DNA from 3 places in the Streptomyces sp. NBC_01171 genome. Region 2 is predicted to be linked to each of the others. Evidence: riboswitches for the same ligand, from Rfam matches in the RefSeq annotation. Region 2 holds a riboswitch; each other region holds the start of a gene.
The links. Region 2 has a riboswitch for cyclic di-AMP ahead of OG448_RS18335 (transglycosylase family protein). Riboswitches for the same ligand answer to the same signal wherever they lie in the genome.
Positions count from the first base shown of each region.

Region 1: it holds a riboswitch for cyclic di-AMP, as region 2 does, so the genes downstream of both, OG448_RS12715 (transglycosylase SLT domain-containing protein) here and OG448_RS18335 (transglycosylase family protein) in region 2, are expected to answer to the same signal.
Region 3: it holds a riboswitch for cyclic di-AMP, as region 2 does, so the genes downstream of both, OG448_RS16340 (M23 family metallopeptidase) here and OG448_RS18335 (transglycosylase family protein) in region 2, are expected to answer to the same signal.

Region 1 covers NZ_CP108609.1:2,778,421-2,788,685, forward strand. Annotated here, with positions in the region: gene OG448_RS12690 (flavodoxin family protein) at 1-410, shown strand, start outside; gene OG448_RS12695 (ABC transporter permease) at 407-1,279, opposite strand; gene OG448_RS12700 (ABC transporter ATP-binding protein) at 1,266-2,228, opposite strand; gene OG448_RS12705 (LolA family protein) at 2,266-3,465, opposite strand; gene OG448_RS12710 (polyprenyl synthetase family protein) at 3,687-4,697, opposite strand; cyclic di-AMP (ydaO/yuaA leader) riboswitch at 5,246-5,479, shown strand; gene OG448_RS12715 (transglycosylase SLT domain-containing protein) at 5,484-5,966, shown strand; gene OG448_RS12720 (HAD family hydrolase) at 6,036-6,863, opposite strand; gene OG448_RS12725 (FAD-dependent oxidoreductase) at 6,929-8,131, opposite strand; gene OG448_RS12730 (ATP-grasp domain-containing protein) at 8,175-9,401, opposite strand; gene fahA (fumarylacetoacetase) at 9,692-10,265, shown strand, end outside.
Region 2 covers NZ_CP108609.1:3,957,467-3,967,731, reverse strand. Annotated here, with positions in the region: gene OG448_RS18370 (ABC transporter permease) at 1-350, shown strand, start outside; gene OG448_RS18365 (class I SAM-dependent methyltransferase) at 410-1,714, opposite strand; gene OG448_RS18360 (NAD(P)/FAD-dependent oxidoreductase) at 1,908-3,290, opposite strand; gene OG448_RS18355 (exopolyphosphatase) at 3,766-4,707, opposite strand; gene OG448_RS18350 (DUF501 domain-containing protein) at 4,704-5,264, opposite strand; gene OG448_RS18345 (septum formation initiator family protein) at 5,311-5,787, opposite strand; gene eno (phosphopyruvate hydratase) at 5,957-7,246, opposite strand; gene OG448_RS18335 (transglycosylase family protein) at 7,572-8,276, opposite strand; cyclic di-AMP (ydaO/yuaA leader) riboswitch at 8,281-8,459, opposite strand; gene OG448_RS18330 (transglycosylase family protein) at 8,654-9,682, opposite strand; gene OG448_RS18325 (cytochrome P450) at 9,806-10,265, opposite strand, start outside.
Region 3 covers NZ_CP108609.1:3,525,846-3,536,110, forward strand. Annotated here, with positions in the region: gene OG448_RS16320 (N-acetylmuramoyl-L-alanine amidase) at 1-1,602, opposite strand, end outside; gene OG448_RS16325 (SCO4225 family membrane protein) at 1,774-2,394, opposite strand; gene OG448_RS16330 (dihydrofolate reductase family protein) at 2,550-3,683, shown strand; tRNA gene OG448_RS16335 (tRNA-Met) at 3,749-3,822, shown strand; cyclic di-AMP (ydaO/yuaA leader) riboswitch at 4,083-4,251, shown strand; gene OG448_RS16340 (M23 family metallopeptidase) at 4,259-5,296, shown strand; gene OG448_RS16345 (aldo/keto reductase) at 5,374-6,321, shown strand; gene OG448_RS16350 (PrsW family intramembrane metalloprotease) at 6,413-7,690, opposite strand; gene trmB (tRNA (guanosine(46)-N7)-methyltransferase TrmB) at 7,748-8,566, opposite strand; gene lhgO (L-2-hydroxyglutarate oxidase) at 8,641-9,858, opposite strand; gene OG448_RS16365 (MFS transporter) at 9,929-10,265, opposite strand, start outside.

The DNA of each region.
Region 1 (10,265 bases), 1.2 Mb from region 2:
TACGCCCCGCCTCCGACACCCCCGCCGGGATGCTGCTGGACGCCACCCTCGCCGCCACAGACGTGGTGATCGCCTCGCCGCTGTACTGGTACTCCCTCTCCAGCCTCACCAAGCGGTACCTGGACCACTGGTCGGGCTGGCTCCGCATCCCGGAGACCGGCTTCAAGGGCGCGATGGCGGGCCGGACCCTGTGGGGCGTGACGGCGCTCGCGGACCGGGACCCCTCCGTCGCCGAGCCTCTGATCGGCAGCCTGAACAACTCCGCCGCCTACCTGAGGATGCGCTTCGGCGGGGTGCTGCTCGGCAACGGCAGCGGCCCGGGAGACGTACGCGACGACACCGAGGCGCTGGCCCGCGCGAAGACCTTCTTCGAGGGTGAGACACCCCTCGCCCGCTTCCGGGGCCGCTAGGCCGTGATGTCCTTCGCCGTGAACCGCGCCCACGCCGCCGTGCCGAACACCGCCGCGTAGACACCCTGGAGGACCAGGTTGCGGCGGAGGTCGTCCCAGAGGACCGGGTCGCGCAGGAGGTCGGCGAAGGACAGCCAGTAGTGGGAGAACAGGTACGGCTGGATCGCGTGGAGCTGCGGGATCTGGTCGAGGATCTGGACCGTGATCAGCAACCCCACGGTGGTCGCCATCGCCGCGATCCCGCTGTTGGTCAGCGTCGACACGAACAGCCCGAGCGCCGCCACCCCGACCAGCGAGGCCGCCACCGCCAGGGCGATCAGCAACGCCCGGAGCAGGCCCTCGCCGAAGCCGATCCGGGTGCCGGAGATCGTGGTGACCTCCCCCAGCGGGAACAGCAGCGCGCCCACGGCCAGCGCGGACACCGCGACGACCAGGGTGGCCAGCAGGCAGAAGGCCAGGACGGTCGCGTACTTGGTCAGCAGCAGCCGGGTACGGCCCGCCGGGGCGACCAGCAGATAGCGCAGCGTGCCCGCGCCCGCCTCCCCCGCCACCGCGTCCCCGGCGATCACCCCGACCACCAGCGGCAGGAAGAACGGCAGGGTCGCCGCGAGCGCGGTGAACACCAGGAACAGGCCGTTGTTGGTGACCTGTGCGATGAACGCCGGCCCCCCGCCGCCCCGGTCCGCGTCCCCGCCGCCCCCCGTCTCGACCCGCACCGCGATCCCGATCAGCACCGGCACCGCGGCCAGCACCGCGAGCAGCACCAGGGTGCGCCAGCGGCGCAGGGTGGTGACCAGCTCGCTGCGCAGCAGCCCGAAGGTCCACAGCGGCCGGGGCGCCGTGGGGTACGTGGTCTCAGCCCGCGACATCGAAGCCCTCTCCGGTCAGTGCCACGAACGCGTCCTCCAGCGAGGCCCGTTCCAGCGTGAACCCCCGTACCCGCACGCCCGCCGCGACCAGGGCGGCGTTCAGCTCGGCGAGGTCGCGGGCGGGCGGTTCCCCGGTGACCGTCTCTCCGGTCACGGTGAGGTCGGTGACGCCCTGCTCCTTGAGCACGCGGGCCGCCTCCGCCGGGTCCGGGGTGGCCACGGCGAGCCGGCCGCGCGCCCCGGCGGACAGGTCGGCCACCGCGCCCTGGATGACGAGCCGGCCGCGGGTCATCACCGCCGCATGGGTGCAGACCTGCTCGATCTCGTCGAGGAGGTGGGAGGAGAGGAAGACGGTGGTGCCGTCGGCGGCCAGCTCCCGGATGAGACCGCGGATCTCGCGCATCCCCTGCGGGTCGAGCCCGTTGGTGGGCTCGTCCAGTACGAGCAGGCGGCGCGGCCGGAGCAGGGCCGCGGCCAGGCCGAGGCGCTGCTTCATGCCGAGCGAGTACGCCCTCGCCTTCTTGCCCCCGGCGGCGGCGAGCCCCACCCGCTCCAGCGCGGCGGCGGTGCGGGCGCGCCGGGTGCGGGGGTCGGCGGCCGGGTCGGCGGCGTCGTAGCGCAGCAGGTTGTCCCGGCCGGAGAGGAAGCCGTAGAGCGCGGGGCCCTCGATGAGGGCGCCGACCTCGGGCAGTACGGCGCGGGTGGCGCCCGGCATGGGGCGGCCCAGGACGTGCGCGGTGCCCGAGGTCGGTTCGATCAGGCCCATCAGCATGCGGATGGTGGTGGTCTTGCCGGAGCCGTTGGGGCCGAGGAAGCCGAAGACGCTGCCCGCCGGGACGGTCAGGTCCAGACCGTCCACGGCGAGCTGTCCGCCCCGGAACCGCTTGGTGAGGCCGCGCGTGGCGATGACCGGCGCGGCCTCGTTCCCGGCGGCGGACGGTGGCTCCATCGGTTCCCCTCGTGTGTCGGGCGGTTCCGGCGGGCGGTCACTTGTCCGCGTCGGCCGCCTTGACCAGGGCGTCCTTGGTGACCGCGCCCGCGTAGACCTTGCCGTCGTCGGTGATCAGGGCGTTGACCAGGCGGGTGGAGAAGACGGTGCCCTTGCCGAAGTCGCCGGAGACCTGGTCGCCCAGCGAGCCGAGGAAGCCGCCCATCGCGCCGCCCTGCTCGGAGCCGGAGGTCTTGTCCCCCTTTGCGCCGGTGTCGAACTTGGCGATGGTGGTCCAGCCCTCGCCGATGGTGTCGGCGCCGCTCAGGCCGCCCGGTGCGAACTGCTCGCCGAAGTCGGGGGCGTGCTCCCGCCGGCCGTCCTTGCCCGGCTTCTCCTCGGTCACCTTCGCGCCCTTGGGCGGGCGGAAGTCGAAGGTGGAGGCGGGCGGAGCGGCGAAGGAGACCTTGGTGAAGCCCGCGTCGAGGACGGGGGCGCCGCCGCTCTTCGGGGTGAGGGTGAACTTCAGCGGCAGGCCGGTCTTGGCGTCGACGCCGATGGTGACGTCACGGACCGTGGAGCCGGACTGCTTGGGCTTGATCACGAGCTGGTAGGCGTCACGGCCGGCGATCCGGGCGGTGCCGTCGACGGTGACCGAGGTGGTGGAGTCGACCGACTTCAGTGCCTCCTCGGCGAAGTCGTCGGGCGTGGCGCTGGGCCGGTGCTCGCGCGGTTCGCCGGTGTGCTGGGCGGTGGTGTGGAAGACCTCGTTGCTCGCGCTGTCGTAGCCCCACACGTTCTTGTCGTTGTGGATGAGGCTGTACTCGGCGTCGCGCTCCAGGAGCGAGACCTTCTGCTTCTCCGGGCCGTCGGCGGCCACGCGCAGGGTGTGGGTGCCGGAGGCCAGCTCCGTGAGCTTGGTCCGCGGGTCGGCGGAGGAGCCGTCGCCGTCGTGGGCGGAGCCCATGCCGCTCTGGAGGCTGCCGAGGTCGGGCAGGCCGAGGTCGGTGCTGACCTTGACGGTGCCGGACATCCGCTGGACGTCGGACTTGGCGATCTTCTCGACGAGCTGCTGCGCGGTGATCTTCGGCAGGTCCGGGTCGCCGGAGGCGGCGAGCGCCGGGACCAGCCCGATGGTGGCGGCCGCGACACCCACCACCGCGACGGGCACGACGTACCGGGCGGCCTTGCGGCGTCCGGTACTCGGGTCCTCGTCGGGGCCGGTGCCGGTCGCGTGGTCGGATTCGTACGGTGCCATGTCTGCCTTACCTCCGTCGTCGGCGGCGGCTGCGCTCTATGGGGTCCACCTGAGCCGCCATTCTCACCCGGATCGGTGAGGAGTGGTGGTTTCCCTGGTTCCCATCAGACCAATTCCGCAGTCCTGAAGCGTCAGCCCACGGAGCCAACTCGGCGTACACCTGCGGTATGACGTACGGACCGGGCACCCGCACCGACCCGTAGGGGTCGGGCAGGGGCGTCCTAGCCGGCCCGGTGGACCACGGCGTCGCACAGCTCGATCAGCGCCGTCTTCGCGGTGCAGTCCTTCAGCGGGGCGAGGGCCGCGCGGGCCTCCTCCGCGTACCGCACCGCGTCGCGGCGGGCCTGGTCCAGCGCGGGGTGGGCGCGCAGCGCGGTGAGCGCCTCGGCGAGCCGGGCGTCGTCGCTGAGGTCGGAGTCCAGCAGCTCGCACAGCGCGAGGTCGGCGGGCTCGCCGAGCCGGGCGGCGCGCTCGCGCAGCCGCAGCACGGGCAGCGTGGGCACGCCCTCGCGCAGGTCGGTGCCGGGGGTCTTGCCGGACTCGTCGGAGTCGGAGGCGATGTCCAGCACGTCGTCGGCGAGCTGGAAGGCGACGCCGAGCCGCTCGCCGTACTGGGTGAGCACGTCGACCACGCTCTCCTCGGCACCGGACATCATGGCGCCGAACCGGCAGGACACGGCGACCAGCGAGCCCGTCTTGCCGGAGAGCACGTCGAGGTAGTGCTCGACCGGGTCGCGGCCGTCCTGGGGACCCGCGGTCTCCATTATCTGGCCGGTGACGAGGCGCTCGAAGGCGAGGGCCTGCACCCGGACGGCCTCGGGGCCGAGATCGGCGAGTATCTGCGTGGCGCGGGCGAAGAGGAAGTCGCCGGTGAGCACCGCGACGGAGTTGCCCCAGCGGGTGTTGGCGCTGTCCACGCCACGCCGCACGGCCGCCTCGTCCATGACGTCGTCGTGGTAGAGCGTGGCCAGGTGGGTCAGCTCGACGACGACGGCCGAGGGGACGATGCGCGGGGCGTGCCGGTCGCCGAACTGGGCGGACAGCAGCACGAGCAGCGGACGGAACCGCTTGCCGCCGGCCCGCACCAGATGCTGGGCGGACCCGGTGATGAAGGGGACCTCGCTCTTGGTGGCCTCTAGCAGGCCCGCCTCGACAGCCGCCAGTCCGGCCTGGACATCGGCTTCCAGTGCCTGGTCCCGCACGCTCAGCCCGAACGGCCCGACGACGGTCACGAGGTTCTCCTGTCTGCTGGTGTCTGCTGGCGACTTCACGGCTTGTCGATAGGTCGCTGCCATCAGTCAAGTCAGCGTATCCGGTCCTCTTTCGATCACCGATCGCACCCACCGGTCCAGCTCGTGAGGTATCAGATTTCGTCCGGCATGTACCGGATGGGTGGACAACGGTCGGTATAGGGGGAGTCGGTCGGACGATCCGACACTCCGGGGGTCACACCGGGCCAACGAACGGGAGGGGCCGCGAGGTTCCGCCCGCGGGGGACCGACACTCCCTAATACCCACAGACGGCGCAAATCCACATAATCCCCCATGTCTGATTTTGCGTATTTTGCGATTCCGTGAGTTGGCTCACGCGGACCGCCCTGTCGCGTGTACCCCCACAAGTCCCCCTCTCACCCCCTTCTTACCGTGCCCGGTAAGGAAGTTGAGGATTGGCGGACGCAAAGGATCAAGTAGGCCATTTGGGACAGACCAAGGTCAACTAGCGCTTTGGGTGAATCCACTACTTGTTCCGGACATGTGCGGTCGCATACGTTCCCGCCCTGTCAGGCGAACGCCGAATCCTGCCGCGCCTGGCACACCCACTCACGAACTCATTCGTACGGCAGGAGCGGGGGACCCAGGTAAGCCGCCGGACCGGACGACAGATGTCGCGCCGGGACGGCTCGGGGTGAAGCCAACTCGTCCCCGGTGTCCGACGGGCACCGGGGACGACGCGGCCGGGCACCTCCCCGCCCGAACCCGACAGCTCACCTCGCAGGCGACGGAGAGGAAACACCGACATGTCTGCTGCTGCTCAGCCGCGCCGTGCCCGCACCAAGCGCATCGTCCGCACGCTCACCGTCGCCGGTACCGGTGCCGCGATGTTCGCGCTCCCCCTCATCGGCGCCACCAGCGCCTCCGCCGCCCCGGCCGCCAAGCCCGCCGCCGCCTCCACCGTGTACCCGAACAACCTGGACGGCTGGATCCGCCAGTCCCTGGCGATCATGGCCGAGAAGGGCATCCCGGGCACCTACAACGGCATCCACCGCAACGTGATGCGCGAGTCCTCGGGCAACCCGCTGGCCATCAACAACTGGGACATCAACGCCATCAACGGCACCCCGTCCAAGGGCCTGCTCCAGGTGATCGACCCGACCTTCCGGACGTACCACGTCGCCGGCACGTCCTTCGACCCGTACAACCCGGTCGCCAACATCACCGCCGCCTGCAACTACGCGTACCACCGCTACGGCTCGATCGACAACGTCAACGGCCCGTACTAAGCCCCCGCACGGTCCCTGTGCACCGCGCCCCCGTCGCACGCCTCGCGCGTACGGCGGGGGCCGTCGGCGTCAGGGGGCGAACAGGCGCTCCAGGACGACGGCCACCCCGTCGTCCTCGTTGGAGAGGGTCACCTCGTCGGCGACCGCCTTCAGTTCCGGGTGGGCGCCGGCCATGGCGACGCCGTGGGCGGCCCACTGGAACATCGGGATGTCGTTCGGCATGTCACCGAAGGCCACGGTGTCCGCGCGGCCGAGGCCCAGGTGCTCGGCGGCCAGCGCGAGACCGGTCGCCTTGGTGATCCCGCACGGCTGCAGCTCGACCGTGCCGGGCCCCGACATGGTGACCGTGGCCAGCGAGCCGACGACCGAGCGGGCGGTGGCCGCCAGTTCGTCGTCGGACAGCCGGTCGTGGCGCAGCAGCACCTTGCTGATCGGCGCCCGCCAGAGCTGCTCGCGCCGCTCCACCCGTACGGCGGGCAGGGTCGGGTGCGGCATCCGGTAGCCGGACTCGATCAGGGTGAGCCCGTCCACGCCGTCCTGGTCGGCGGCCGCGTACACCTGGCCGACCTCGGCCTCGATCTTGCCGAGCGCGGTCTCGGCCAGCTCCCGGTCCAGCCGGACCGACCACAGCAGGGTGCCGGTGGCGGCGTCGTACACCTGGGCGCCCTGCGCGCACACCGCGAGCCCCGTGCCGCCGAGCGCGGCCAGCAGGGGGCGTACGCGGGGCGCGGGGCGGCCCGTCACCACGAGGTGCCGGGCCCCGGCACGTGCCGCCCCCGCGAGCGCGGCGAGCGACCTCGCGGAGACCGTGTCGTCGCCGCGCAGCAGCGTCCCGTCCAGGTCGGTGGCGATGAGCGAGGGACGGGCGGGACGAGAAGGAGGGGAGGGTGCGGCCATGATCAGAGAATACGGATCACCGGTCCTCCCGACTCACCCCCCGCGCACCGGAGTTGGCGCGTCGCTCAGCTCCGCGCGCCGTGGGCCGCGGCCAGGTGTTTCGCCAGCCTCGGGGAGGCGAATTCGGTGCCGCACACGAAGCGCATCACCGGGCCGTACGACGCGGCCGCGGGCAGGCCGGTGAAGTAGAGACCGGGCAGGGAGGAGACGTAGCCGGGACCGAGGCGCGGCGCGCCCCGGGTGACCGCCAGGTCCGTGCGCAGGCCGGGGCCGAGGAAGTCCAGCGCGGCCAGGTCGACCCGGTAGCCGGTGGCCGCGATGACGTGGTCGGCGGTGAGCCGGTCGGTACGGCCGCCGTGGGTGCGCACGGTGAGCACCGGCGCGCCGTCCACCGCCTCGGCGGACACCACCCGCGCCACCTCCTTCACCTGCACCCGCCCCTCGAAGCGGTCGCGCAGCCACCAGGCGCCGAGCGGGCCGAGCACCCGCCGGACCAGATGGTGCCGGGCGCCCTCGGGCAGGAAGCGGTAGGGCTGGGCGTAGTAGCTGAGCGCCCACAGCGACCAGGCACGGCCGAACGGCGATTCGGGCCGGAACCTCGGCTGCTTCCAGGGCGGCGCGCCGAAGGCGACCTTTCCCCGGCCGCGCGAGACGACCCGTACGTGCGCGCCCGCCTCGGCGGCGAGGGCGGCGGTCTCCAGCGCGGACTGGCCGGCGCCGACGACCAGCAGCTCCTTGCCCGCGAACCGGCCGAGGTCGTGGTGGAGGGAGCTGTGCGTGACCAGCGCGGGCCCGCCGAGGGCCGCTCCGGCCAGCTCGGGGGGCAGGTGGGCGAAGCCGGAGAGACCGGTGGCGACGACCACCGCGCGGGCGGCGAACTGCTCCCCCGAGTCCAGCTTCAGCTCGAACCCGCCGGGCCGCCCCCGCTCGACCGACACCACCCGGACCTGCTCCAGGTCCGGCACCAGCCGCTGCTGGAACCACTCCCCGTAGGCGATGAAGGTCTCCGCCGGGATGATGTCCTCGTCGGTGACCAGGCGCCGCACGCCCGCCGCGTCGCAGTAGTCGGCGAGCGTGTGGCCGGGCTGCGGGCAGTCGAGGCTCGAGGCGGCCGGAGTGGATTTCAGCAGCATCCCCTCCGGCATGTGCTCGCGCCAGCTCACCATGGGGTCGCCGAAGACCCGTACGGGGATGCCGCGCGCCCGCAGATGGGCGGCGGTGGACAGGCCGTAAGGCCCGGCCCCGATGACTGCAACCGGTCGGATCACGAAGTCCCTCCCAGGACGCGGTGCGCCACGTGCGTGGCCTTGCCTACTTCGTGGAGTGCGAGGTGCCGCCGCCCCGGCGGCTGGTCCGCCAGAGCTGGTAGAGGTGCTTCGCGCCGGGGCGGCCGAAGCGCGCGAGCATCGTGAGGAACGGCATCGGGTCGTCGCCCGCCAGCCAGGCCAGCTCCGTGCCCTCGGCCCGCGCGGGGGCGGAGGGCGTGGTGTAGCCGCTGCGCCGGTAGGCGAGCAGGGCGGGCAGGTCGATGTTCTCCACGACGAACCGCCGCCCGGCCTGCTGCTCGCCCTCGGGGACGGCCCGGCCGGTGAGGTTCAGGTGCAGGGCCCGTACGACGTCCACGCCCGACTCGCTCTCGAAGAGCCGGAACTGTGCGCCCATGCGGGGGTTGAAGTCCAGCAGCTTGTACTGGCCGTCGCGGCGGTCGAAGCGCAGGTCGAGGTCGACCACCCCGGCGAAGCCGAGCTGTTTGACGAACCGGGTCGCCAGGTCGGCGAGTTCGGGGTTGTCGACGACGTACGCGTGGGCCGTCATGCCGGCGTGCGGGGGCCAGGAGCGGACCTTGACGCCGGTGAAGACGGCGAGCGGGTTCGCGTCCGCGTCGAAGCAGGCGTGCACGATCCAGTCCTCGGCCGCCTCCCTCGGCAGGTACTCCTGGAGGATCACGCCGGGGTCGTCGCCCCAGTCGCGGGCCAGGGCCAGCAGACCGGCGCGGCTGCCGATCCGGGTGGTGCCGCCCACGGCGGGGCGGCTGCGCCGGACGAACGCCTCCCGGTTCTTGGCCACCACCGGGAACAGCGCCTGGTCGGCGAAGGCCACGACCTGGTCGTACGAGGTCGGGAAGACGGTCGTGGGGCTGGCGACGCCGTGCTCCTCGCACAGCTCGTGCAGCCCCTGCTTGCTGGCCAGCCGCCTCGGCAGGGCCGGGTCGACGGGCGGGAAGAGGAAGGCGCCGGACAGCTCGTCCTGGTGCTCGGCGATGAGGACGGCCGCTTCCTCGTCGGTCGGGATCAGGACCGCCGGGCGGCCGATGCGGCGGCCGATCCTGCGCAGCCCCTCGACCAGGTGCTCCGGGTCCTCCGCGCCGGTCGTCGGCCAGACGAACGCCCGCGTGAGATACCGGGAGGCGGCGGCCGGGGTGTACGGGTCCTCGGTGATGGCGTACATCGGCACGCCCAGCCGGCCCAGGCTGCGGATCGCGCCGACACCGCCGTGGTGCAGCGGATATCCGCCGAACTTGACTATCAGGCCGGGCACTTCGCAGTCCGCCTCGATGGGCGCGCCAAAGCGTCTGCCGGCCACGGGTCCCCCCACGTGTCCCCCCTTTGGACCGGACCCACCCCGTCCGTGTCCCCCGAAGGACGCTAAGCCGGAACACTTCCCTCCGACAAGTGCTATTCGGACATTGCGAACTCTTTAGACACGACCCCCATCGACCGCCGCACCCTGCCCAACACACCGCTCACGGCCGTAACGTGTGGCCCGACGCTATGGATCATCAACCCAGGCCGACGCGGATGAGAGTGAGGCAGCACCCCATGCCCCCCGTGCCACCGTTCGACGTTCCCGAGGGCGACCCCTTCGGTCCGCACAACCTTCCCTACGGCGTGTTCTCGCCTTCCGGCAGCACCGGCGCCGATCGCCGGGTCGGCGTACGCCTCGGCGATCATGTCCTGGACGCGGGAGCCGCCGCCGGCGCGCTGGACTTCCCGCACGCGGACCTGCTCACGGCGCCGAACCTCAATCCGCTGCTGGCCGCCGGGCCCGCCGTCTGGTCCGAGGTGCGCGCGGCGCTCACCGACTGGGTCACGCTGCCCGCGCACCGGGCGGCCGTCGAGCCTCATTTCCACGAGCTGTCGCAGGTCACGCTGCACCTGCCGTTCGAGGTGGCCGACTACGTCGACTTCTACGCCTCCGAGCACCACGCCCGGAACGTCGGGCAGATCTTCCGCCCCGACTCCCCCGACCCGCTCACCCCCAACTGGAAGCACCTGCCCATCGGTTACCACGGCCGCGCGGGCACGGTCGTGGTCTCCGGAACCGATGTGGTCCGCCCCTCCGGCCAGCGCAAGGCCCCAGCCGACCCGGCCCCGGTCTTCGGGCCCTCGATCCGGCTGGACA
Region 2 (10,265 bases):
TGCTCGGTGTCATCAACACGCTGGCCATGTCGGTGTTCGAGCGCTCCCAGGAGATCGGGATGCTGCGCGCGATCGGCCTGGAGCGCGGGTCGGTGAAGCGGATGGTCCGCCTGGAGTCCCTGGTGATCTCGCTGTTCGGCGGGGTGCTGGGCATCGGGCTCGGCGTGTTCTTCGGCTGGGCGGCCGGTGAGCTGCTGGGCACGAAGATGGCGACGTACGAGCTGGTCCTGCCCTGGTCCCGGCTGGTGTTGTTCCTGCTGCTGGCGGCCCTGGTGGGCGTGCTGGCGGCGCTGTGGCCGGCCCGGCGCGCGGCCCGGCTGAACGTGCTCGGCGCGATCAAGGCCGAGTAGCGCTCGGGCGCAGTCGTGGGGCCCCGTTCCGGGATCGGAACGGGGCCCCACTTGCGTGGTCAGGCGTTCCAGGTGCGGGTGCGGGCCGGGAGGCCCGAGGTGCCGGTCTCCGGAGTACGGACGGCGAGGACCTGGTTGACGCCGATCTGGTTGCGCTCGAAGGCCAGCGCGGAGGCGGCCATGTACAGCCGCCAGACGCGGGCGCGGCCGAACCCGGCGAGCCGTGTGGCGCGGGCCCAGTCGCCCTCCAGGTTGGTGACCCAGGCGCGCAGGGTGCGGGCGTAGTGCTCGCGCAGCGACTCCACGTCCCGCACCTCGAACCCGGCGCGCTCCAGCATGGTGACGGTGGTGCCCAGGGGGGCGAGTTCGCCGTCGGGGAAGACGTAGGAGTCGATGAACGCGTCCACCTCGTACGCCGTCTCGTCCTGCTGCGGGCGGCGGGCGATCTGGTGGTTGAGGAGGCGTCCGCCGGGCTTCAGCAGGCCGAACAGGTCACGGGCGTAGTCCAGGTAGCGTTCGGCGCCGACGTGTTCGGCCATGCCGATGGAGGAGATCGCGTCGTAGGGGCCGTCGCGGACGTCGCGGTAGTCCTGGACGCGGATCTCGACACGGTCGGTGAGACCCTCGTCGGCGACGCGCTTGCGGGCGAAGGCGGCCTGCTCCTGGGAGAGGGTGATGCCGACGACGCTCACGCCGTGCTCGCGGGCGGCGTGGACGGCCATCGAGCCCCAGCCGCAGCCCACGTCCAGCAGCCGCTGACCGGGCTTCAGGCCCAGTTTCCGGCAGACCAGTTCGAGCTTGTCGCGCTGGGCGCTCTCCAGGGAGGCACCTGTTTCCGGGGCCTCCCAGTAGGCGCAGGAGTACACCATGGACGGGCCGAGGACGAGTGCGTAGAAGTCGTTGCCCACGTCGTAGTGGTGGCTGATGGCGCGCTTGTCGGTGCGGCGGGTGTGCAGGTGGCGTCGTCGGTGGACCTCCTCGCGCGGCGGGGCGGGCGGCAGCGGCGGCCCGACGAGCCGGATCAGGTCGCGGACGGCCGCTCGCGCGGCGGGGTCGCGCACCGTGTCGGCGAGGGAGCGGCCACCGCCCTCGTCGTGGTGCTCCCAGAGCAGGCCGGCCATGGCGCCGAGGGCGGTGTACAGATCACCCTCGATGTCCAGGTCCCCGGCCACCCAGGCGCGGGCCATGCCCAGTTCGCCCGGCTTGAACAGCATGCGGCGCAGGGCGCGCCGGTTGCGTACGACGATCACGGGAGCCCCCGGCGGCCCGGCCTGGGAGCCGTCCCAGGCACGTACCCGCACCGGGAGGGGCGCTCCCAGCAGTTGTTCGGCAACACTCACCAAGCGCGACGCGGCGTCGGCCATGACGCACACCTCCAAGACGACGATCCCGGATGTCCGTTACCACGTAAACACCACGCCGTACCCGGCACAGTCCCGCATTGGGGTTACGACAGGGCAAAACAGGGGGCGCGGAGGGGAACGCCGAAGGACCTCCCGCACCACGGATGGCGGAAGGTCCTTCGGGTCGAGCAGGGTGAGGGGAACTGACCGGAGGTCAGCTCGCCTTGGCCTTCTCCTCGGTCTTCGGCGCGGCGGCGACCGGGGCGGGCTTGGCGGCCTCGTAGAACTCCTCGCGCGGGTGCTCCATGGCACCGAGGGCGACGACCTCGCGCTTGAGGAACATGCCGAGGGTCCAGTCCGCGAAGACGCGGATCTTGCGGTTGAAGGTCGGCATGGCCAGACCGTGGTAACCGCGGTGCATGTACCAGGCGAGACGGCCCTTGAGCTTGATCTTCATCTTGCCCATGACGATCATCGCCACGCCCTTGTGCAGGCCGAGACCCGCGACGGCACCCTTGTTGGCGTGCTCGTAGTCCTTCTGCGGGAAGCCCCGCATGCCGGAGACCACGTTGTCGCCGAGCACCTTGGCCTGGCGCAGCGCGTGCTGGGCGTTCGGCGGGCACCAGGCGTTCTCGTTGCCCGCCTTGCGGCCGACGAGGTCGGGGACCTGGGCGTTGTCACCGGCGGCCCAGATGTAGTCGGTGCCGGTGACCTGGAGGGTCGGCTGGCAGTCGACGTGGCCACGCGGGCCGAGGGGCAGACCGAAGCGCGTGAGGGCCGGGTTGGGCTTGACGCCCGCGGTCCAGACGATCGTGTCGGAGTCGACCTCGAGGCCGTTCTTCAGCACGACGTGGCCGTCGACGCAGGAGTCCATCGAGGTGGAGAGGTAGATCTCCACACCGCGGCTCTCCAGGTGCTCCTTGCCGTACTGGCCGAGCTTGGGGCCGACCTCGGGGAGGATCTTGTCGGCGGCGTCGACCAGGACGAAGCGCATGTCCTCGCGGGACACGTTCTTGTAGTACTTGGCGGCGTCGCGGGCCATGTCCTCGACCTCGCCGATGGTCTCCGCGCCCGCGAAGCCACCGCCGATGAAGACGAAGGTGAGCGCCTTGCGGCGGATCTCCTCGTCGGTCGTGGAGTCGGCCTTGTCGAGCTGCTCCAGGACGTGGTTGCGCAGGCCGATGGCCTCCTCGATGCCCTTCATACCGATGCCCTGCTCGGCGAGGCCGGGGATCGGGAAGGTGCGCGAGACCGCGCCCATGGCGATGACCAGGTAGTCGAAGGGCAGCTCGTACGCCTCGCCCACGAGGGGGGCGATCGTGGCGACCTTGCGGTCCTGGTCGATGGTGGTGACCCGGCCGGTGAGGACCTCCGCCTTCGGCAGCACGCGTCGCAGCGGTACGACGACGTGGCGAGGGGAGATGTTGCCGGCGGCGGTTTCGGGGAGGAAGGGCTGGTAGGTCATGTACGACCGGGGGTCGACGACCGTGACGGTCGCCTCTCCGAAGCGCATCTTCTTGAGGATGCGCCGAGCTGCGTACAGGCCTACGTACCCACCGCCTACTACGAGGATCCTGGGACGCTCCGTGGTGCTCATGCCATCGAGTATCCACCCGCCCCGGGGGGGTAGCTCGTGCGCCCCTTCACAAGCTTGAGGAGGGGGTGTGTTATCCTCCGCCACTCACGTGACGCAGGTCATGTTCACGATGGGGAACCCGGAGTGACCCCGACCCGTTGTCAATGCCGCTTGAGCTGGCTTTCCGGCACCTCAGGACCCTCGCGCGACACCCTGCGCGGGTGCTCAGGACACCCCGGCGAAACCCTGTCGCAATACGGTCGTGATCATGCTCCAGGGGCGGTCCGGGCCCCGAACGGGTCAATGCGGACCCCCACATCCCCCACCGGGGCCGATTTCCTTGTGAAGAACTTCACGAAGGTTGTGGCGGGAGCCCCGCGAAGCGGCGTGTCAGCCGCCCCGCAGGGGCGCTCAAACGTCGTCCCGGCTGCTCAGCCGCACACTACTGGACGGTAACAAGCCGTGCCAGTACGGGCGTCGGAGCGGTCGGGGGCGGTCAGGCGATGGACCACGCGATGCCGTCGAGGATGTCGTGCTCGCTGACGACGACCTCCTCGGCACCGGTCCGCTCCATGATCGAGAGCAGCACGAGAGCGCCCGCGCCGATCACGTCCACCCGGCCGGGGTGCATGGAGGGGATCTCCGCCCGCTCGGCGTGCGAGGAGCTGAGCAGCCACTCGGTGATCTGGCGGACACGACCCCGCGAGATCCGGGAGTGGTGGATGCGCGCGGAGTCGTACTCCGGCAGCTCCAGCGCGATGGCGGCCACCGTGGTGACCGAGCCCGCGAGCCCGACCAGCGTGCGCGCCTCGTCCAGCGGCACGGTCTCGGCGGCCAGGTCCAGCGCGGCCGCGATGTCCGTCCTTATGGCGGCGACCTGCTCGTGCGCGGGCGGGTCGGTGACCTCGCCGTCCTGCACGAGGTGCCGCTCGGTCAGCCGCACGCAGCCGATGTCCACCGACCGCGCGGCGCCCACGTGGTCGTCCCCGACGACGAACTCGGTGGAGCCGCCGCCGATGTCCACCACCAGGTACGGCTTCTCCAGCCGGTCGTCGCCGGACAGTTCCCTGGTCGCGCCGGTGAAGGAGAACTCGGCCTCCTGGTCGCCGGTGATGACCTCCGGCTCCACGCCGAGGATGTCCACGACCCCGCGCACGAACTCGTCCCGGTTCTCCGCGTCGCGCGAGGCGGAGGTGGCGACGAACCGCACCTTGGTCGCGCCGAGTTCACGGATGACCTGGGCGTACTCCCGACAGGCGGCGAAGGTGCGCTCCAGCGCCTCGGGGGCGAGACGGCCGGTGCGGTCGACACCCTGGCCGAGCCGGACGATCGTCATCCGGCGGTCCAGGTCGGTCAGTTGACCCGTCTCGGGGTCGGCGTCGGCGACCAGCAGGCGGATGGAGTTGGTGCCGCAGTCCACGGCGGCCACACGGGTCATCGCTGCTCCTCCGCACCGGACTCGGCCGGCTCCGCCGCGCAGGCGCCGGGCACCACGCACGGGCCCTTCGCCCACCACTCGGGCAGCATGGCGATGGCCTCGTCGCCCAGCGGGTTCACACCCGGTCCGGCGGCCAGCGAGTGGGCGACCAGGACGTGCAGGCACTTCACCCGGTCGGGCATGCCGCCCGCGCTGGGGAAGCCCGCCAGCACCTCGATCTCGTCCCGGCGCCGGATGTAGTCCTCGTGCGCCGCCCGGTAGGCCGCGGCCAGCTCCGGGTCGGTCTGCAGCCGCTCGGTCATCTCCTTCATGACACCGTTGGCCTCCAGCGTGCCGATCGCCGAGGCGGCGCGCGGGCACGTCAGGTAGTACGTCGTCGGGAAGGGCGTGCCGTCGGGCAGCCGGGGCGCCGTCTCCACGACGTCCGGCTGGCCGCAGGGGCAGCGGTGGGCGATGGCCCGCAGGCCGCGCGGCGGGCGGCCGAGCTGGAGCTCGAAGGCGGCGATGTCCGCCTCGGTGGGCTCGGTGCGCGGGGTGTGGGGCGGGGGCGTTTCCATGACTGCTTCCGTAAGTGGCTTGTCGTCGGTCACCGGCGGGTGCCGGTCACTGGTCGGAGGCGTCGGACTTGTCGACGCCGTCCCAGACGTTCGCGTACCAGGGCCGGTGGGCGGCGCCCCGGTCGGTGCGGGACTGCGTGGCGGCGCCCGGGTCGATCACGACGTACCCGGTCTCACCGGGCATCACATAGTGCAGCCTGCGCCGGATCTGCTGTTCGGCGTAGGCGTCGTCCTGCCAGCGGGCCTTGACGTCCCTGAGCTGCTCGACCCGGGCGCGGGCCTGCTCCTGGCGGTTCTTCAGGTCCGCGATCTCGGCGCGCTGGGACACGTACTGCCGCATCGGGTAGGCGAGCGCCACGATCATCGAGCACAGCACCAGGGCCAGCAGGGCGGCGCGGCCGGTGAGCCGGGAGCGGCGGGCCTGCCGTTTGGTCTGGGAGCGGTAGACGCGGGCCGCCGTCTGCTCACCGAGCAGCCGCAGCCTGGTCGTGGTGGAGAAACGGTCCCGGTCCCTCGCGGCCATCTGGCTCTCCGCCTCCACTGTGCCTGTGCGTCTTCTGCTGTGCTTCTCGTGCCGTGCTCATACGCGCGTACGTCCCCGGACACGGTACGGGACCGGGTCCGGGGACGTAGGTACGACGGGCGGGGCCGACTCGCGCCGGGCCCCGCCGGGGTATCAGCCCTTGCTGTGTCTACTGGTTCGCGGAGCGAAACCGCGGGAAGGCGCTGCGGCCGGCGTAGACGGCGGCGTCGTCGAGGATCTCCTCGATGCGCAGGAGCTGGTTGTACTTGGCGACGCGCTCGGAGCGGGCCGGGGCACCGGTCTTGATCTGGCCGCAGTTGGTGGCGACGGCCAGGTCGGCGATGGTGACGTCCTCGGTCTCGCCGGAGCGGTGGGACATCATGCACTTGTAGCCGTTGCGCTGGGCCATCTCGACGGCGTCCAGGGTCTCGGTCAGCGAGCCGATCTGGTTGACCTTGACCAGCAGGGCGTTGGCGACGCCCTCCTCGATGCCGCGGGCGAGGCGCTCGGGGTTGGTGACGAACAGGTCGTCGCCGACGATCTGCACCTTGTCGCCGATGCGGTCGGTGAGGACCTTCCAGCCCGCCCAGTCGTCCTCGAACAGCGGGTCCTCGATGGAGACCAGCGGGTAGGCCGCCACCAACTCCTCGTAGTACTCCGTCATCTCGGCGGCGGAGCGCTCCTTGCCCTCGAAGAGGTACTTGCCGTCCTTGTAGAACTCGGACGCGGCGACGTCGAGCGCGAGGGCGATCTGCTCGCCGGGGGCGTAGCCGGCCTCCTTGATGGCCTCGAGGATGAGGTCGAGGGCCTCACGGTTGGAGCCGAGGTTCGGGGCGAAGCCGCCCTCGTCGCCGAGACCGGTGGCGAGGCCCTTGTTCTTCAGGACCTTCTTGAGGGTGTGGTAGACCTCGGCACCCCAGCGGACGGCCTCGGAGAAGGACTCCGCGCCGATCGGGGCGATCATGAACTCCTGGATGTCCACGTTGGAGTCGGCGTGCGAGCCGCCGTTCAGGATGTTCATCATCGGCACCGGGAGCAGGTGCGCGTTGGGGCCGCCCAGGTAGCGGAAGAGCGGCAGGTCGCTGGCCTCGGAGGCGGCGTGGGCGACGGCGAGGGAGACGCCGAGGATGGCGTTGGCGCCGAGCGAGCCCTTGTTGTCGGTGGCGTCCAGGTCGAACATGGCCTGGTCGATCAGGCGCTGCTCGGTGGCGTCGTAGCCGACCAGCTCCGGGCCGATCTGCTCGATGACGGCGAGGACGGCCTTCTCGACACCCTTGCCCTGGTAGCGGTTCGGGTCACCGTCACGCAGCTCGATGGCCTCGAAGGCACCGGTGGAGGCGCCGGACGGGACGGCGGCACGACCCGTGCTGCCGTCGTCGAGGCCGACCTCGACCTCGACCGTGGGGTTGCCTCGGGAGTCCAGGATTTCCCGGGCTACGACGACGTCGATGGACGGCACGAGCATCTCCTTCATGGATGTGACGCGATGAGTGCGGGGCGTGCGCCGGATGGCATGCCTTGCCTCTAGAGCCTAACCGTCCCGGGGGCGTCGGCAGGCGACCGACCGCCTCGTGGACGGGGTGGGACAGGGAGACCGTACCCATTGTTCCCGTCCGGAACAAAGGGTTCTGGGCAAAGGTTCCGGGCGGGCGGGGCAGGCCGGGCGCGGAACGCGCACCGCCCCGGCACGCGGGGGGAGCGCGCACCGGGGCGGGGGGTCCGTCAGGGGGACCGGCAGCTCGGGGGCCGGACGGTTCGGGGGCCGGCCGCCGAGCGGGTCGCGGTTACTTCAGGTGCAGCATCTGGCCGGGGAAGATGAAGTCGGCCTTCTCGACGATGTTCTTGTTCAGGTCGAACAGCTTCTTCCAGCCGCCCTCGACCTTGTGCTTCGCGGCGATGGAGCTGAGCGTGTCGCCCTTGACCACCTTGTACTCGCCATCGCCCTTCTTGACCTTGTCACCGGTCGGCGTGGTGACGGTCTTGCTCGCCTCCGGACGCTCGGTGGAGCGGGAGGCGGCCTGGTCGTCGGAGGTGCGGTCAGCGGTGTCGGCCTTGTCCTCGGTCTTGGTGTCCGTGGAGGGGGCCGGGCTCGCCGGGGCGGCGGAACCGCTGTACGGCGTGCCGGACAGGCCCGTGCCGCAGACCGGCCAGGCGCCCTTGCCCTGGGCGGAGAGCACCTTCTCCGCGACGGTGATCTGCTGTTCCTTGCTCGCCTTGTCGGCGGTGGCGGCGTACTGCGTGCCGCCGTACGCGGCCCAGGTGGAGGCGGAGAACTGGAGCCCGCCGTAGTACCCGTTGCCGGTGTTGATGGACCAGTTGCCGCCCGACTCGCACTGGGCGACGGCGTCCCACTCGGAACCGGTGGCGGCGGAGGCGCTGCCCGACGCCATCACCGGGCCCGCGACGGCCGCGCCGGCGACACCGGCGAGCGCGAGGACACGGACGGTCTTGGACGGGCGACGGTGCTTGCCCTTGCTGGAAAGCAGCATGGATCGATCCCCTCACCGACGCCTGCGAGGTGAGCTGTCGGGTTCGGGCCGGTTGAGTTGCCCGGCCACCCCTCCCTGGTACTTCGGGAAGGCGTGGCTCCACCCCAAGCCCGTCCCGGCGTCAGCCACCGGTTCGGGCACCTACCTTGGGTCCCCCGCTCCTGCCTACGGCGCTTGACGCGACGGTTACCCCCGACGGCCGCTGGCAGGATTCGGCGTTGCGGCCACGGGTGCTCGTGGTGACGAGCGGTCCCGACCGTAGACATGCGCCGCGACGAATTTCAAAGACGATCACGGCTTCTGAGAGCCATCCCACACTTTCGCCAAATGGGACATATAAGAGGATAGCGGGGCGTCAAATTCCGCCATCCGGCGCCCTATTCGCCCGGTACTTTCAGGGTCTGGCCCGGGTCGACATGGTTCGGGTTCGCGCCGATGGCCTGCTTGTTCGCGGAGTAGAGGGCCTCCCACCCGCCGTCCACGTCAAGGGAGTCGGCGATGGAGCCGAGCGTGTCACCGTCACGGACGGTGTAGGCGGCCGGGGAGGCGGTGGCGTGGCGGCCCGTGCCGGCCGTGTGCTGACCTTCCGTCACGCCCTCGTCGCCGCTGCCGCCGCGGTGACGGCCACCGCCGCCGAGGTCACCGGTGTCGACGAGGCTCCAGGAGCCGCCGTCCTCCCACGACTCGTCGTCCTCCACCGCGGGGGCACCGGAGGGCGAACCGCCGCCCTTGTACCCCCGGTCGGCGGCCGGGGGCGCGGACGCGTCGGAGCGGGAGGCGCCGGCGTCCTTCTTGGAGTCGCCGGAGGTGTCCTTCTCGCTCGCACTCGGAGCCGGCTTGCCGGTCTCCTTGGCGGAGGAGTCGGACGAGTCGGACGACGGGGAGGAATTGTCCAGTCCGGACGAGCCGGAACCTTCGGACGAAGCGCCCGCGTCGGGCGCCTCGCTCGACTTGCCGGCGCCCTTGTCCGAGCCGTTCTGGTCCGCGGACGGGGACTCGCTCACGCCCGTGTCGACGTCCACCGAGCCGGAGTTGGAGGTCAGTCCGGCGAGCAGGGCGCAGGTGGCCCAGTGGGTGGTGCCCTGGTCGGCCAGGATCTTCTCGGCCACCGAGATCTGCTGCGAACGGCTGGCCTGGTCGGCGCTGGCCGCGTACTGCGTGCCGCCGTACTTGTCCCAGTCGTCCTGGGATATCTGGAGGCCGCCGTAGTAGCCGTTGCCGGTGTCGGCGCTCCAGGAGCCGCCGCTCTCGCACTCGGCGACCTTGTCCCAGGTGGTTCCGTCGGCCGCGTTGGCGCTCGCCGCCCCGAGGAGCGGGATGGCGATGGCGGACGTGGTCACGCCGGCCGCGACGAGGAGCGCCGGAGCCTGGCGGGGGCGACGGTGCCTACCGTTCCCGGAGAGCATGCGGTTGCCTTTCGTGCGACAGCGGTACGGCGTGGCGAGTGGTGCTCGGCGCCACACTGATGGGTGAACGTAGCGTCAGACGATCGCTTGTCACAAGTTCATGCCGCAGAGATCACGTGAAGATCACATAGTTGAACGTCCGTCAGGTGTGCTTTCACGACTGGGACCGACTGGTGTGAACTCCACCGGCAGTGTGCGCAGTCCACGCATGATCAGCCCGCCGCGCCAGCGGAGTTCGGCCGGATCGGCCGCGAGGCCGAGATCCGGCAGTCGGGTGAGCAGGGTGGCCAGCGCGGTCTGTCCCTCCAGCCGGGCGAGCGGGGCGCCCAGGCAGTAGTGGATGCCGTGTCCGTAGCCCAGGTGCTGGTTGTCACGGCGGCCGAGGTCCAGCAGGTCCGGGTCGGCGAACCGCTCCGGGTCGCGGTCGGCCGCCGCGAGGACCACCAGCACCGGGTCCCCGGCCGCGATGTCCTGGCCGCCGACGGTGAGCGGCTCGGTGGCATAACGCCAGGTCGCCAGCTCGACCGGGCCGTCGTAACGCAGCAGTTCCTCCACCCCGGTCTGGAGCAGGCCCCTCTCACCG
Region 3 (10,265 bases), 430 kb from region 2:
CTTGTGCGTCCCCGCCGTCAGCGTCAGCTTGGCGGACGTGGCCGAACCCGCGACCGTCGCCGCCGTCTTGCCGTCGACCAGCACCTGGAACGACGAGATCAGCGATGCCGGTGTCGTCGTGGACCAGTTCACCGTGAGCGGGCCGTTGGTGTACGGGGTCGTGCCGACCGTCGCCGTACCGGTGACCGTGCCGAGGGTGAGGCCGGTGACGGGGCCGGCGGCGAGCGTGCGGACGGTGCCGAGCGCGGCGTAGAAGGCGTCACCGGGGCACACCGTGTTGTACCCGTCGCGGTGGCCGTGGATCGCGGGGAGGGTCATCTCCTCGCCCGGCTCCCAGGTCCGGCCGGCGAAGTTCTGCCCGCTGAGCGCGGTGGTGAGGGTGACCGTCGCGTCCGGCTGGACCCCGTACTGGCCCAGCTTCCACGCGGCGAGACGCGCGACCGAGGCCATCGCGGCCATCGGGGGCGGCGAGTCCACGTACGTGCCGAGGACCGCGATGCCGGTCGTCTGCGAGTTGAAGCCGTACGCGTGCGCGCCCACGACCGGCAGGTCCACCCCGCCCTTGCGGCCCTCGTAGATCGTCCCGCACTTGTCGACGACGAAGTTGTAGCCGAGGTCCTTCCAGCCCAGCCCGGTCACGTCGTACGTGTAGACCGCGTTGATGATCGACGGCGCCTCGGCGCAGGTGTAGTCGTTGGTCGAGGCGGTGTGGTGGACCACCACCGCCTTGATCTTGCCGTCGATGTACGTCGGTGCCTCGGGACTGATGGATTCGTCGGCCTTCCACCCCGAGCGCGGGGTGATCGGCGGCCGGGGAACCGTGGAGGGCGGCGCGGTCGGGACGGACGCGGAGGGGGAGGGCGAGGCGGGGTCCGAGGGCGACGCCGACTCGGTGGGCCCGGTGCTCTCGGACGCCGGCGGCGACTCGGCAGGCGGTTCCGTGGACTGCTCCGGCGACGACTCGCCGGCCGACGGCTCGGCGGTGGTCTCCTCCGGCGGCGCGGGCTCGGTGGTGGTGACGTCGGTCGGGTCCGGCGTCCCGGCCGGGGTGTCGGTGGCGACGGGCTCCCCGGTGTCGTCGGGCCCGTCCGCGACGTAGGCCGCGGGCTCGGCGTCACCGCCGGCGCTCTTCCCGCCCGACGTGATCATGTCGAGCCGGAGTCCTGCGGGCAGCTTCGCGGTGGTCTTGCCGTCGACCCGCGCCTCGACGCCGTCCGACAGCCCGACCCACGCGGGCTCTGTGCCGCCGCGCGAAGCGTTCTGCTCGCCTGCGCCCCGGTCGCTGTCCAGCAGCAGCCAGTCGGACCACTTTCCGGAGCCGACGGCCCGCGAGCGCACCTCCACCTTGCCGGCCAGCTTGGCGGAAGGTTTCTCCCAGCTCACTCCGAGCATGCTGAACGGCTTGGTGTCCCGCCGCGCGAGCGTCGCGCCCGCCCCGTCCCCCCGGACGTCCAGCGCGGCCGACCGCACCCGGTCCCGTACCGGCGCGGCGGCGGCCTTCCCGTCGTGCCCGGAGTCCCCGCCGCTCACCCCCTGTACGACCAACGTCCCGCACACGGCCGCCGCGACGACCGCGCCCGTCCCCCACCAACGTGCTCTCATACCGGTTCGGATGCCTTTCCCTACGGTGACTGGTCTTCGGAGCCTTCACTGCTCCCCCACTTACCGGGGGAATTGGTGAAGAAGATGACCAAAGAGGCACCGTAACTGATGCGGTCATGTCATCCGATGGCTTATACAGTTTTTTCCCTGGTCCATACCTGGCCGTGGGTTTCAGCCCCGCAGCGCACGCGCGAGCCGGCCCAGCAGCACGGCGTTGAAGAGACCGGCCAGGGCGGTACCGGCGGTGAAGATCACCGGGCTCAGCCAGCCGTCCACGGGCCCGGACAGCGTGATGGCGAGGATGCTGAGGGGTGCCGTGGCCATGAGCGGCCAGATCCCGGCGAAACCGGCGTCGGGCGAGACGTACACCGCGTAGAGGAAGACCCCGATCGCCGCCGCGACCACGGCGAGGTACCCGCGCGCCGGCCAGTTGTCCACGGCGGGTGCCAGCAGGCTCCGCGCCCGCTGTCGGGGAGGCACGCCGGCGGATCTGGTGGCGAGGGCGCCGAGCGCGGCGGCGTTCCCGAGGGCGCCCAGCAGGAGCAGCCCGACCCAGAAGCCGGTGGCCAGCACCTCCACCGCCAGGCCGCCCTCGGTACCGGGACCGAAGGGGAAGGCCATGCCCAGGAAGGAGAGGGGCGCCGTGAGCGTCATCGGGCCCAGGCCCAGCTCGCTCTCCGGGAAGGCGAACATGGCCACGACGGAAACGGCGAGCACCGCGAGGTAGCCCCGCGAGAGCCAGTTGCCGGTGGCGAGGGTGAAGAGGCGGCGTGGGCGGATGGCGTGCGGCATGGAGGTCTCCTTCTGCTGGGTGACCTCCACAGTGGGCCGAGGGGTGACGCCGGGGATGAGTAGCCGTACTCATCCCTGCCTGGGCAGGGTGCACACCGGTACGGAGTACAAAGGGGGTGCCCGCCCGTAGAGCCCAGAGTCCGGAGACCGCGTCGATGCCCTACCCCCATGTCCTGCTGTCCGCCGCCGTCTCGCTCGACGGATACCTGGACGACACCGGCCCCGAGCGGCTGCTGCTGTCCAGCCCCGCCGACTTCGACCGGGTGGACGAGGTACGGGCCTCGGTGGACGCGATCCTCGTGGGCGCCGGGACCATCCGCGCCGACAACCCCCGCCTCCTGGTCAACTCGCCCGAGCGGCGGGCCGCGCGGGTGGCCGGGGGCAAGGCGGAGTACCCGCTGAAGGTGACCGTGTCCGGGTCCGGCGACCTCGACCCGGCCGCCAACTTCTGGCACACCGGCGCCGAGAAGCTCGTCTACACGACCGACGCGGGGGCGAAGCGGGCCACGGGCCTCCTGGGGGACACCGCCGACGTGGTCCCGCTCGGCGCCGCTCTCGACTGGCGGGCGCTGCTCGCGCATCTGCACGACGTGCGCGGGGTACGGCGGCTGATGGTCGAGGGCGGCGGCACCGTGCACACCCAGCTCCTCCAGCAGGGCCTCGCCGACGAACTCCAACTGGTCCTCGCCCCGCTCTTCGTCGGCGACCCGGCCGCCCCCCGCCTCTTCGGCCCCGGCGCCTACCAGGGCGGCCGGCTGCGGCTGACCGACAGCCGCCGGATCGAGGACGTCGTCCTCATGCGGTACGAGCCCACCGCCCCCGGCACCGGCCCGCTGGACACCGCCGCCGACCGGCACTGGCTGCGCACCGCCTGTGGGCTGGCCGCGCTCTGCCCGCCCTCGGACACGGCCTTCAGCGTGGGCGCCGTCATCGTCGCGGCGGACGGCACCGAGCTGGCGCGCGGACACTCCCGCGAGGGCGGCGACCCGGTGGTCCACGCCGAGGAGGCCGCGCTCGCCAAGCTGGACCCGGCCGACCCGCGCCTGCCCGGCGCCACCGTCTACAGCAGCCTGGAGCCCTGCGCCCACCGCGCCTCCCGGCCCGTCCCGTGCGCCGGGCTGATCCTGGCGGCGGGGGTACGCCGGGTGGTCACCGCCTGGCGCGAGCCGGACACCTTCGTCACCGCGGCCGACGGCGCGGGCGTGCTCGGTGCCGGGGGCGTGGAGGTCGTGACGGTGCCCGAGTACGCCGCTCTCGCACAGGAGCCGAACGCTCACCTTCCGCACTGAGGCCCACGTCACGGCGGGGTGTGTGCGCGGGGCCCCGCGGATGACGTATGCTTGAGACACAACGACGCGGGGTGGAGCAGCTCGGTAGCTCGCTGGGCTCATAACCCAGAGGTCGCAGGTTCAAATCCTGTCCCCGCTACTGAAGACTCAGGGCCGGAATCCAGTAAACGGATTCCGGCCCTGAGTGTTTTCCGGGGCGACTGGTGTTTTTGAGTCACCAGCAAAACTCCTGTGACTCCTGAAGTGCAGTCAACTCGCCCTGTTCGCGCTACTTCTGACCGGTATACACCCCGTCAGAGGGTCAAACGATCAAGCTGAACGGGCTTGGAATCCGGTGCGCGTGTCTATTAACGTTCGATAACGCAGTGCGGTCGTTACAGCCGTCAGCAGAGACGGCGCCGTGCGCACACGCCGAATCCCGCAAGGGAACCGGGGACCCACCAACTTGGGGTGAATCGCGCCCTGTCCGCCGTGCACCGCTCTCGGAGCACGCCGGGTTTACGCGCGTAGGAGACCTTCCTGCTCCGAACCCGTCAGCTAACCCGGTAGGCGGAGGAGGAGAGGAGTGCGCCCGCGTGGCGTCCAACCGGCCTGCCCCACAAGCCCCGTTCGCGCCGGACGCGAGTGAGCCCTTCGCCTACGGCGCCCCCCGCGCGGAAGGCGACGCGTGGGAGGAGTGGAATCCCACCGAGGAGTCCCTGCCCCCCGTACGCGGCCGCCACCGGGTGGCCAAGCAGCGCGGCGGCGGACTCGCCCGCAGCTCCACCGTGCTCGGCGTCGGTGTCATCGCCGCCGTCGGCGCGGGTGGCATGGCGAGCGCCAACACCGGCAAGCCGCCCGTCTCCATCGCGCTGCCCGACCTGCCCTCCGTGGACTCCCTGATCGACGGGCACCACGACACGGAGACGCCCGCCGCCTCCCTCGCCGGTGTCGCCACCGCCACCGCCACGGCCACCGCCGCCGGCGACGACTCCACCGCCGACGCGGGCGAGGCGCTGCGCAGCCGGATCATGGCCCAGGCCGAGCGGCAGCAGAGCAAGGCCGACAGCCGGGCCACCGCGGCCGCCGTCGCCAAGGCCGACCAGCAGGCCGCCGACGCCGCCGCCAAGGCCGCGAAGGAAGCCTCCGTGAAAGCCGCCGCGGCCAAGGAGAAGGCGGAGGCCGACGCCGAGAAGAAGGCCGAGGAGGCCCGTCTCGCCACGCTGGCCAAGCAGTACACGCTGCCGACCTCCTCGTACACGATCACCTCGACCTTCGGGCAGGCCGGCTCGATGTGGTCCTCCGGGTACCACACCGGGCTCGACTTCGCCGCGCCCACCGGCACGCTGATCAAGGCGATCCACAGCGGCACGATCACCGAGGCCGGCTGGGCCGGGGCGTACGGCTACCGCACGATCCTCACCCTGGACGACGGCACCGAGCTGTGGTTCTGCCACCAGTCCTCGATCAGCGTCAGCGCCGGGCAGAAGGTCTCCACCGGCGAGGTCATCGGCCGGGTCGGCGCCACCGGCAACGTCACGGGGCCGCACCTCCACCTGGAGGTCCACCCGGGCGGCCAGCCCACCGGCATCGACCCCGGCGCGTGGCTGCGGGGCAAGGGGCTCAATCCCTGAGGGTTCCTTCCGGGGATTGACCGGGTCCTTGCCCGGAACCGGAATGGACGGGACCCGAGTGATCGTTGAGAAGAGACATGACTGCTTCTCTGCGCAAACTCGGCTCCTCCTCCCTCGAGGTCTTCCCGCTCGCCCTCGGCGGCAACGTCTTCGGCTGGACCGCCGACCGGGACACGTCCTTCGCCGTTCTCGACGCCTACCTCGCCGCGGGCGGCAACTTCGTCGACACCGCTGACTCCTACTCGGCCTGGGTCGAGGGCAACAAGGGCGGTGAGTCCGAGACGCTCATCGGTGAGTGGGTGCGGGCTCGGGGTGTCCGCGACCAGGTGGTCATCGCGACCAAGGTCAGCCAGCACCCCGAGTACAAGGGGCTCGGCGCCGCCAACATCAAGGCCGCCGCCGATGCCTCCCTGCGCCGTCTCGGCACCGATCACATCGATCTCTACTACACCCACTTCGACCAGCCCGAGGTGCCGGTCGAGGAGATCATCGGCGCGCTGGACGAGCTGGTGCGGGCGGGCAAGGTGCGGTACATCGGGGCGTCCAACATCAGCGCCGAGCGGCTGAAGGAGTCCCTGGAGTTCTCCGACCGCGCGGGGCTGGCCCGGTATGTCGCGCTCCAGCCGCACTACAACCTCGTGTCCCGCGACACCTACGAGGGGCCGCTCCAGGACATCGCCGCCCGTGAGGGGCTCTCGGCCGTCCCGTACTTCGCCCTTGCCTCCGGCTTCCTCACCGGCAAGTACCGGCCGGGGGCGACGGTCGAGAGCGCGCGGGCGAGTTCTGCGGCGAAGCACCTGGATTCCGAGCGGGGTCAGAAGGTGCTGGCGGCGCTGGACGAGGTGGCCGCCGCCCACGACACCGCCGTCGCCACCGTCGCCCTCGCCTGGCTCGCCGCCCAGCCGACGGTCGCCGCCCCCATCGCCTCGGCCCGCACGGTGGATCAGCTTCCGGCGCTGTTGGATGTGGCCGAGCTGACGCTGACGCCGGCGGAGCTGGACCGGTTGACGGAGGCGTCTGCCTGAGCGTGGGCGGCTTGCGGGTTCGTCGTGGCTGGTCGCGCAGTTCCCCGCGTCCCTTGGGCAGGCACTCGCCGACGGCGCCTTACCGGTGCCCCTAGGTGCGGTACGGGTTGTAGCCCGCGTAGGGCGGGGCCGGGTGGCCATAGCGTTGCCAGTAGGTGACTGGGGACGGGGGTGGGGCTGTCACCTGGGCCGCGTATTCCAGGGCCGGGCGGGAGGAGGCTCGGGTTCGCCACAGGGCCGTGAGGAGTTCGTGCTCGCGGGTGGCGAAGTCGGGGCCGATGCGACCCGCGCGGGCTCGGTGGCGGAGGAGGGCCAGTTCCGTGGCGGTGGTTTCGTAGTGGACCACCGCCCGGGCGGCCGGTCGGCCGCCGAGGAAACGGCGGGCGTGGTCGCGGGCCAGGCGGCGGGCGCGCAGGGAGCCGAGGGCGAAGGGTTCGGCGGGGGCGAGCCAGCCGGCGTAGACGTACACGGGGAGTTCCTCGCGGGCCACGCGTAGTTCGCGTTGCCGGGAGCGGATCAGCAGCCAGGCCAGCAGGCCGAACGCCGGTGCCATGAAGCCGCCGTAGACGACGAGGAAGCCGAACTGGCCGAAGGCGGCCGAGCCGTTCCACAGGGCGTGCATGCCCATGGCGAGCAGGAGACCGCCCACCGGGAAGAGGACCCGCAGCCGGCGACCACGGGGCAGCGCGGCCAGGCCGAAGCCGATGCCTGTGAACACGGTGAACAGGGGATGCGCGAACGGCGACATCACCCCGCGTACGAAGAAGGTCGCGGCGGTCACGGACACGATGCCCGAGGTGCCGATGGACTGGTCGGTGCCGAAGGCGTTGCCCAGGTAGAGGATGTTCTCGGTGAACGCGAACCCCGTCGCGGTCACCCCGGCTATCGCCGCGCCCCCGACCGGCCCGGTGAAGTCCCGTCTGCGGAAGACGAACACCAGCAGGACGGCGGCGGCCTTCGCGGACTCCTCCACCACCGGCGCGATCACCGTCGCGCCGAGCGTGTCCGCGCCGGAGGGATCGGCGGTCGCGGTGGCGATCCAGTGGGTGGCGAAGCTGTTGGCGACGATGGCGATGAGCGCCGCCGCACAGGCCCCCCACGCGAACGCGAACAGCAGGTTCCGCCAGGGGCCGGGCCGCACGCGGTCCAGCCAGCGGAACGCGGCTGTCAGCCACGGGACGGGCACCACGGCCAGCCCCAGCCCGACGAGGAACCCCTCCGTTCCGGTCTGCCGCCGCACCAGCGCCAGGATCACCACCCCGGACAACGCCAGCAGCCCGGCCAGCGCGCCGTGCCGCACCCACTCCCGCCGCCACCAGACCGGCCGGGGGCCGTCGGTGTGGGGCGGATACGGAGAACTGATGGCCACAGCATCGACCCTAACGGTGACCGGGCCGTACGGCCTCGGGCTTTGCGCCCCGCTGGGCTACGGGTTCTCGTGCGGTACGCGGCGGAAGAGCAGGTCGTTCACCACGTGGCCCTTGTCGAGGCCCTGGCCCTCGAACCGGGTCAGCGGCCGGAACGCGGGGCGCGGGGCGTAGCCGCCTTCGGCGCGGGTGTTCTCGAAGCCGGGGTGCGCGTCGAGCACCTCCAGCATCTGCTCGGCGTACGGCTCCCAGTCCGTCGCGCAGTGCACGATCGCGCCGGGCGCCAGCCGGCTCGCGGCCAGGGTGAGGAACTCGGGCTGGATCAGCCGCCGCTTGTGGTGCCGCTTCTTCGGCCAGGGGTCGGGGAAGTAGACGCGGAGCCCGTCGAGGGAGTCGGGGGTGAGCATCTCCCGCAGCAGGATGATCGCGTCGCCGTTGCCGACCCGGACGTTGGTCAGCCCGCCCTGCTCGGCGAGGTTCAGCAGATTGCCCTGGCCGGGGGTGTGCACGTCGACGGCGAGGATGTTGGTGTCCGGGGCGGCCGCCGCCATCTGCGCGGTGGCCTCGCCCATGCCGAAGCCGATCTCCAGCACGACGGGGCCCGCGTTGCCGAACAGCTCCGCGAGGTCGATGACCCGCTGCCCGTCGATGTCCAGCCCCCACTGCGGCCACAGCCGGGCGAGCGCGTCGGCCTGCCCGGTGGTGACCCGGCTGCGCCGGGGCTGGAAGCTGCGGATGCGCCGCTCGAAGTGCGATCCGGCGGGGTCGGGCTGCGGCCCGTCCGGAAACCGGGGCTCGCCCTTGCTCCGGGAGGTCCGCGCGGACGGCCCGGCCTCGGCGGGCCGGATGGCTTCGGGGGTGTTCACGGAGTCAGACACAGTGATTCCGATTTTAGGCGCTCCCCCGACCCGCACCCGGCCGCCGACGGCCGTGCGGTCGGTCACGGAGCCCCTCACAAGGCCCGCAGCATCTCCAGTGTCCGGCGGCTCACCTCCCGGCCGATCGGGAGGGATGCCGTGGCCGCCGGGGACGGGGCGTTCAGGACGTGCACCGCGCGGGCGCCCTCGCGGATGAGGAAGTCGTCGACCAGGGTGCCGTCCCGGGTGACCGCCTGGGCGCGTACGCCGGCGGGGGCCCGGACCAGGTCGTGTTCCTCCACGCCGGGAACCAGGCGGCGGACCGCGTCCAGGAAGGCGGGCTTGGAGAGCGAGCGGTGCAGCTCGCCCGCGCCGTAGCGCCAGTGCTTGCGGGCCAGGGCCCAGGCGCCGGGCCAGCCCGCGGTGGCGGCCAGCTCGCGGGGGCGGACGACGCCCCAGCGGTACCCCTCGCGGGCCAGCGCGGGGACGGCGTTGGGGCCGACGTGGACCCCGCCGTCGAGGCCCTTGGTCAGGTGGACACCGAGGAAGGGGAACGCCGGGTCCGGCACCGGGTAGACCAGGCCGCGCACCAGCTCAGGGCGGGCCAGCTCGTAGTACTCGCCCCGGAACGGCACGATCCGTACGCCCGGCTCGTCTCCGGTGAGGCGGGCCAGCTCGTCGCAGTACAGGCCCGCGCAGTTCACCAGGACGCGCGCGCGGACCACCTGGCCGGCCGAGGTCAGCACCGCCACGCCCCGGTCGGGACGCCGGTCCACCCGGACGACCCGCGAGCCGTACCGGATATCGGCGCCGGAGGCGCGGGCCAGTTGCCGGGCGACGGCCGTGAAGTCGCAGACGCCGGTCGTGCCGACGTGGATCGCGGCCAGGCCGCGCACCTCGGGCTCGTACTCCGCGATCTGGGCGGCGCCCAGCTCGCGGACCGGGATGCCGTTCTCCCGGCCGCGCTGCACCAGGGCGTGCAGCCGGGGCAGCTCGGCCCGGTCGGTGGCGACGATCAGCTTGCCGGTGACGGAGTGGTCGATGCCGTACTCCGCGCAGAACTTGATCATCTCGGCGGCACCGCGCACCGCGTACCGCGCCTTGAGCGAGCCCGGCCGGTAGTAGATGCCGCTGTGCACGACCCCGCTGTTGCGGCCGGTCTGGTGGCGGGCCGGGCCGGGCTCCTTCTCCAGCACGGTGACCCGCGTGCCGGGCGCGGCGCGCGTCAGGGCGTACGCCGTCGACAGCCCGACGATGCCGCCACCGACCACCAGCACATCGCAGTCGTACGCGTCCGCCCGCACTTGCACCACCTCCCGGCCTCGATAGTGCACTGCGCCACTGACAACGCCTTCAAACCGCGCCACAGAAGCCTTGTGCGGTCTAGGCCGGCGCCATCAGCAGGGGGCGGGCTCGCTCGCGGAGTTCCACCACCCGGGGTTCGTCGCCGTAGGGCTCCAGGCGGTGGAGGAGGTCCTTGACGTACTCGGTGGTCCGGGCGGAGGAGATGCGGCCGGCCACCTCGACCGCCCGTACGCCCTGCTCGCAGGCGGCGTCCAGGTTGCCCGACTCCAGTTCGGCCACGGCGGAGACCACGAGGCGCAGCCCGTGCGAGCGGACGAACTCCTCGGTCGGCTGGGACAGCGCCTGCTCGGTGAAGCGGCGGACCTGCCGGGGTGCCTTGAGGTCGCGGTAGCACTCGGCGGCGTCGGCGGCGAAG